Regions from separate parts of the Microbacterium sp. GXF0217 genome, predicted to be linked through region 2. Evidence: predicted binding sites of a transcription regulator. Region 2 holds the regulator's gene; each other region holds the start of a gene.
What was found. Region 2 encodes LexA, which represses DNA repair genes until DNA is damaged. Its sites were predicted from a motif close to TCGAACANNTGTTCGA; they were not measured.
Positions count from the first base shown of each region.

Region 1: a site for LexA is predicted at 1,196-1,211, ahead of ACWAT3_RS05810 (HNH endonuclease signature motif containing protein). Genes of this name have one in related genera too.
Region 3: a site for LexA is predicted at 1,294-1,309, ahead of ACWAT3_RS14440 (HNH endonuclease signature motif containing protein). Genes of this name have one in related genera too.

Region 1 covers NZ_JBSJZG010000002.1:534,799-537,062, reverse strand. The annotation lists gene ACWAT3_RS05820 (MBL fold metallo-hydrolase) at 1-248, opposite strand, end outside; gene ACWAT3_RS05815 (TetR/AcrR family transcriptional regulator) at 322-846, shown strand; gene ACWAT3_RS05810 (HNH endonuclease signature motif containing protein) at 853-1,146, opposite strand; gene kynA (tryptophan 2,3-dioxygenase) at 1,313-2,167, shown strand; gene ACWAT3_RS05800 (hydrolase) at 2,169-2,264, shown strand, end outside.
Region 2 covers NZ_JBSJZG010000003.1:580,568-582,831, forward strand. The annotation lists gene ACWAT3_RS08890 (S9 family peptidase) at 1-910, opposite strand, end outside; gene lexA (transcriptional repressor LexA) at 1,085-1,771, opposite strand; gene ACWAT3_RS08900 (LysM peptidoglycan-binding domain-containing protein) at 2,055-2,264, shown strand, end outside.
Region 3 covers NZ_JBSJZG010000007.1:77,783-80,046, forward strand. The annotation lists gene ACWAT3_RS14430 (alpha/beta fold hydrolase) at 1-665, opposite strand, end outside; gene ACWAT3_RS14435 (HAD family hydrolase) at 674-1,231, opposite strand; gene ACWAT3_RS14440 (HNH endonuclease signature motif containing protein) at 1,378-2,264, shown strand, end outside.

The DNA.
Region 1 (2,264 bases), on a different contig from region 2:
ACGAAGATCGGGGCTCCGGTCTCACGGCGCAGACGTTCGGCGAATCCGATGTGGTCGCTGTCGCCGTGCGTGAGGACGAGCCCGCGCACCTCGGAGAGCGAGCGGCCGATCAGCGCGAGCTCGTCCTGCAGGTCGTTCCAGTGGCCGGGAAGTCCCGCATCCACCAGCGTGATCCCGTCGGGCAGGTCGATGAGATACGAGGCGACGATGTCGTTGCCCAGACGGTGCAGGTGTGGAGCGAGCTTCATGTCCCGTCCTTTCCGATGACATGGCTACGATATGTAGCTATCATGGCTAATGTCAATAGCCATGGAGGAACGCATGCCGACACCCGATCGCACGTCGTACACCGAGATCATCGCGGCGAGCCGAGAGATCCTCGAGCTCTCTGGCCCCGCCGGACTCACCATGCAGGCGGTGGCCACGCGGGTCGGAGTGCGGGCCCCGTCGCTCTACAAGCGCGTGCAGGATCGGGATGCGCTGCTCACCGCAGTGGCCGAGGCCATCGTCGACGATCTCGGCATCCGCTTGGCCGCGGCCGGCGACGATCTCGCGACCCTCGCCGCGGTCTACCGCGCCTATGCGCACGAGAATCCGGAGGGATTCCGGTTGATGTTCGCGGCTTCCGCTCCTCTGCCCGCGCTGGATCGCGCGGCGGCGCCGGTGATCCGTGCGGCGGCCTCGCTGGTCGGCACGAATGCCGCCCTGGACGCGGCGCGCCTGTTCACGGCGTGGGCGACCGGATTCCTGCAGATGGAACTCGCCGGCGCTTTCCGCCTCGGCGGCGACGTGGATCGCGCGTTCGAGTATGGCCTCGAACGGATCCTCACGAGCCTGCGCGGATAGCTCGCCTCAGGCGGCAGTGCCGGTGCGTTTTCGCCTGGGTGCCGTGCGGTGCGGACTGCGGGCGCGGTGCCAGGTCTGGTGCGGGTCCCACCAGGCGGGGCCGCGGATCTCCGGGACCCCGTGGTTCATCCGGATCGTCCACTCGGTCAGATGCAGGGTGCGATGATGCCACCAGCACAGCAGCACCCCGTTGTCGGTATGGGTGGGGCCGCCGTCGGCATGCTCCCGGACGTGATGGATCTCGCACCAGGTCGCCGGGACCGTGCAGCCAGGGATGACGCAGCCGCCGTCGCGGACCATGAGCGACGATGCTGTTCATAACCACCATTCAACCCGTGGCCTCCGACATTCGAGCATGCATTCTCCCCAGACCCTCAACCACAGGTTGAACCCAGTTCTCGAAGAGACCCTCGTGCCCCGCATTTCAGATCTGTGACGATCGTCACGTGAGTGATACTGTTCGAACGTGAGCTCCGAACAGAACGAACGCGCCCTGGAAGACGGCATCGTCACCGATCTCCGCGACCGGATGACGTACGGCTCCTACCTCGAGCTGGACACGCTGCTGTCGGCTCAGCATCCGGTCAGCCGGCCGGAGCATCACGACGAGATGCTGTTCATCATCCAGCACCAGACCACCGAACTCTGGCTCAAGCTCCTTCTGCACGAGCTGACCAGCGCGCGGGATCTGCTCGCCAGCGACGACCTCCGCGAAGCGCTCAAGCGCATCGCACGCGTCAAGCGGATTCAGGACGTCATGACGCAGCAGTGGTCGGTGCTCGCCACCCTGACGCCGACCGAGTACGCGCAGTTCCGCGGCGCGCTGGGCAATTCGTCCGGTTTCCAGTCGGTGCAGTATCGCGCGGTCGAGTTCGCGCTCGGCAACAAGAACGAGCGGATGCTGTCGGTCTTCCGCGATCATCCCGAGAACCTCGCGCTGCTCACGACCGAGTACGAGCGCCCCACGCTCTACGACGAGTTCCTCCGCTTCGCCGCGCGCCGCGGGCTGCCGATCCCCACCGACATCCTGGAACGAGACGTCCGCGAGCCGTACCGTCCGCACCCCGAACTCGTCGCGGCCATCCGCGAGATCTACCAGAATCCGCAGACCCACTGGGATCTGTACGAGGCGTGCGAGGACCTCGTCGACCTCGAGGACAACTTCCAGTTCTGGCGGTTCCGGCACCTGAAGACCGTGACGCGCACGATCGGCATGAAGCACGGCACCGGCGGATCCAGCGGAGCAGCCTTCCTGCAGCGCGCACTCGAGCTGACGTTCTTCCCCGAGCTCTACACCGTCCGCACGGAGATCGGCGGCTGAGATGCCGACGCTGCGACGGGTCGCCGGCGGAGTGATCAGCGGCGGATTCACCGATCACCACGTGCATCTGCAGCTGGTCGATTCCGCGCTTCTCGCT
Region 2 (2,264 bases):
GGACCGCGAGTGCGCGGACGCCGCCGTCCGGTGCGATCACGACGACCTCATCGCGACCGTTGGTGCGCACGACGACGATGCGCCCATCGTCCAGCGGGCGATACCAGCGGTTGCCCAGCACCCACAGCCCGTAGCCGGTGTCGGCATCGGCCGGGGCGACTGCCGCGGCGGTGGACGGCGTCGCACCGTCCACGCGGACGCGATGCAGTGTCCATCGGTCGTCGGGGATGTCCGAGTAGATCAGCGTCGCATCGTCGGCCCACTCCGGCTGCAGCGCCGCGCGGGTCGGCAGAACGGCAGCTGCGTCGTCGCCGATGCGCGCGATGTGCACCTGAGCGCTCTCCCACGGCATCCGATCGCCCTGCCACTGCACCCACGCGATCCGTGCGCCGTCGGGGGAGAGCGCCGGGTGTGCGAAGAATCCAGGACCTTGAGCGTGCACGATCACCGCTGATGCGTCTGCCGCGGCCGAGCCGTCGGTGGGGATCTCGACGATCGCGCGCTGGTGCGGGTCGGACGTGAGGTCCTCGCGCACGGCGAGCAGCCTGCCGTGCTGGAGCCGCAGACCGCCGTGCGCCGGTCCGGGCGCGGTCAGGGGCTGCGGCGTGCCGCCCGGTTCCAATCGGTGCACCTGCTGCCCTCGGGCTTCGACGAAGTACAGGATGCCGTCGGCATCCGCCGTCCAGGACCCGCCGCCGTATTCGTGCACGCGGGAACGAGCGCTCCAGGGTGACGGGAGCACCTCGGTCCCGGTGGAGCTGCGCACGGTCACCCGGCCGCCCTGTGCCGGTACGGACTCGCCCCACCAGATCTCGTCTCCCGCGAAGCAGGCGCCGTCGATACGGGGAGCGGATGCCGCGATATCGGCGGCGTGGAACGGGGAGGGCCAGGATCCGAACGGCTGGGGCATGCTCCGAGCCTACGAGACGCGCGTGACGCGACACAGGGTGTCACGCAACCGCCCCGTTCACCCTGGAGCGTGCAGCGACAGCCGATCCCGGCATCCGCCCGCGAAGCGCAGGTTCTTCGCGGCCCGCGTCCGCATTGTCAGCAGGTGGATACGACGAGACCACCGAGTCGCTGCTCAGACGGCGCGAAGTACCGCGACGACCTTGCCGAGCACGGTCGCATCGTCGCCGAGGATGGGCTCGAACGCGGAGTTGCGGGGGAGCAGCCAGGTGTGGCCGTCGCGGCGGCGGAAAGTTTTGACCGTGGCCTCGTCGTCGAGCATGGCGGCGACGATCTCGCCGTTCTCCGCCGTGTTCTGCGTGCGCACCACGACCCAGTCGCCGTCGCAGATCGCGGCATCGATCATCGACTCGCCGTTGACCTTGAGCATGAACAGATCGCCCTTGCCGACGAGCTGACGCGGCAAGGGGAAGATCTCTTCGACCTGCTGCTCGGCCGTGATCGGCACGCCGGCCGCGATCTGCCCGACGAGTGGCACGAGCGCCGCATCACCGACCGGAGGTGCCGTGTCGGCGGGGTTCTCGGTGCCGCTGCCAGGCAGATCGATCAGCACCTCCATGGCGCGCGTCTTGCCCGGGTCCCGACGAAGGTAGCCGCTGAGCTCGAGCTGGCCGAGCTGATGCGTGACACTCGAGAGCGACTTCAGCCCGACTGCGTCGCCGATCTCGCGCATGCTCGGCGGATAGCCGTGCCGCGCGATCGAGGTCTGAATAACCTCGAGGATCGCCATCTGCTTGGCGCTCAGGCTCTTGCGTCGACGAGTGCGCGGTGCCTCAGTGCCGGGGGCTGATGCGTCGCTCATGGCTGCTCCTTCGTTGACCTATCGGGTGCCCGGCATCGATGTCGGAGGCCCGTGGTGAGGTGTCGTTAGCGAAACCGTATCCGAGGTTCCCCTGTTCGGGGAAGATCTGTTCGAGCGTGTCGGTGGATTCGAAGATCCGGTTTCGAATAATGCTTGACAAAGATTCGAATTCGAAGATACATTCGGTACGTAGCTTCGCATCCCCCACTCCCGGCCGAGTGGGGAATGCGAACGCTACGCCAACATCTCCCGATCGGGAGAGGAAGCACGAGGAGCAGCGATCATGAGCAGCATCAGCGTCACCGCACCGTCCATCCGTCCGTCCGCGGCAGTCACCCGACTGCGTCTGACGGCACGGGGTCGCCGTGTTCTGCTCGCTCTCGCGGCGCTACCTCTGGCGGTCGGTCTCGCGTTCGCAGTGCTGAGCGGAGGATCCGCGTATGCCGGCGGTGAAGAGGTGACCGCATCGTTCGAGACCGTCACCGTCATGCCC
Region 3 (2,264 bases), on a different contig from region 2:
AACCAGACCGTATGAGCCGCGCCGGGGATCGCGCGCACATCGACGCCCCGAGCGGCGAGTCGACGCGCGTCCTCATCAGGGACGAATCGGCTCGGGTCGGCGCGGACCAGGATCGAACCGGGAGCCGGGACGTGTTCGACATCGGCACCGGACGAGATCGATGCGGCCGTCACCGCATCGAAGCGTTCAGCCGCCCGCGCTTCGACGACGGCATCCGTCTCGCTGTAGAACGGGCGTGTCTCGCGCAGCGATGCGGCATCCATTCTGGACCGCCGATCTCGCACGTAGTGCGCGATGAGTTCATCACGGTCGGCTCCGCCGGCGAATGCGCAGATGGTGTCGACGTACACAGCAGTGTCGATCGGCAGCCGGTCGGCCGCCGCGGCCAGGACGGTACCGCCGTACGAGTGTCCCATTGCGACGAGGCGCCGTCCCGGTGCCAGCATCCCGAGGGTCTCGATCACGGCGTCCGCCGCCGAATCGATCGTCGACGACGGATCGCGCGGCGAGAGACCGTGACCGGGCAGGTCGAGCGCCAGCACACGGGCGCCGCCGTTCGCGAGCGCCTCTGACACGCGCCACCAGCTCTCCGCCGACCCGGACATGCCGTGCAGCAGCACGACCGTCCGCTCACCGGAACCGGACTCGACGGCGTTGAGGCGCATCCAGTCAGTCAAGCACGGGCGTCGGGCGAGACGAGGATCTGCGCGACGGCAGCAGGCACGTCAGGTGCCGTGATCGTGGCGATGGATGCTGGATCGTCTTCACCTCCATCAGTGATCCACGCGGTCGTCAGTCCCGCCGCCACTCCCCCGGCGATGTCCGATTCGAGGCCGTCTCCGACCATCCAGCCGCCCAACGGGACGCTCAGGCGACGCGCGGCGAGCGCGAAGATCTCGCGATCGGGCTTGCGGACGCCGGCCTCGGCCGAGATCACCCAGCCGTCGACCGCGTCAACCAACCCGGTGCGAAGGACCTTCGCCTCCTGATTGTCGATCTCGCCGTTGGTGACGATGCCGATCGTCCAGCGTGCGGTTCGCAGGGCGGACAGCGCGTCGAACACGCCGTCCGTGCAGGTCACGAGCTCCGGCATCCGGTGACGGTAGTCGGCCCACAGACGCAGCGGGTCGTCCGGCAGGCGGAGATCCACCACGAGCTCCCGGAACACCGCCTCCTTCGAGCGTCGTTGCGCCAGCTTCGCGGCGACGGCGCCGATCTGCTCCGCCGTCAAGCCGCGGACCCGTCCGAGAGGTTCCCTCGCACATCCGTGATCAGAAAAGGTCGGATCGCGCGCCGAAGACAACTTCGAATGTCGGAGGCCCCGAACATGATGGTGCTATCAACTTCTTCACCGAGATCGACGCACAGGTCGCCTCCTTGCGCGCGCTCTTGGGTGAGGAGGCCGCGGCAGCCGATCTCGCAGCAGCGCTTCGATCGCTGTCCGACGACGAACTCGTCGAGGCGATGCGCGCCTCCGCGACTCTGACCCGATGCGTCGAGAAGGTGACCGCGCTTGGAGCCGGCGTCGCCGCGGCCCGCTCGACGCGCGAGTCCGGCCACACCGGGCTTGCGCAGTCCCGCGGCCACCGCAACCCGGTTGGCCTTCTGCAGGAGGTCACGGGCGGCAGCCGCTCCGATGCCGCCCAGCGCATCCGCGTCGGCTCCGCGCTGCTGGAGGCGCAGGCGGCGGACGCCGAAACGCTCCATGACCATGAGGATGCCCGTCCGGAAGAGGACTCTCCCGCCCGCGCCTGGCACGTGCCAGCCGATGCAGCGCTTCTGGCCGGCCGCATCTCCGCGGCGCAGCACGATGCGATCGTGCGCGGGTTGGGAGAGCCGCCGCACGGATCGACAACCGCGGATTCGCACCCGGATGCCGATGCGCAGGCCGCTTGGCTCGCTGCCGCCGAGCAGCTCGTGGACGAAGCAGCGCATCGCACCGTCGAAGAGCTCGGTTCGTCTGCGCGCACCTTGCGCGATCTCCTCGACTCGGAGGGAGCCGAGCGACGTTTCCAGCAGCGCTTCGAGGCTCGCTCCTTCCGCTTGTGGACCGATCGGGACGGCATCCATCACGGTTCGACGACGTATGACGACGAGGGATTCGCGCTCGTGAAAGGCGTCAACGACGCGGCGCTTCGTCCTCGACGCGGCGGACCCCGGTTCGTCGGTTCGGCCGAGAAGGACGCCGCGCAGAAGCTCGTCGAGGATCCTCGCACCAACGATCAGCTGGCCTACGACCTCATGATCGATGTGGTCTCCGCGGG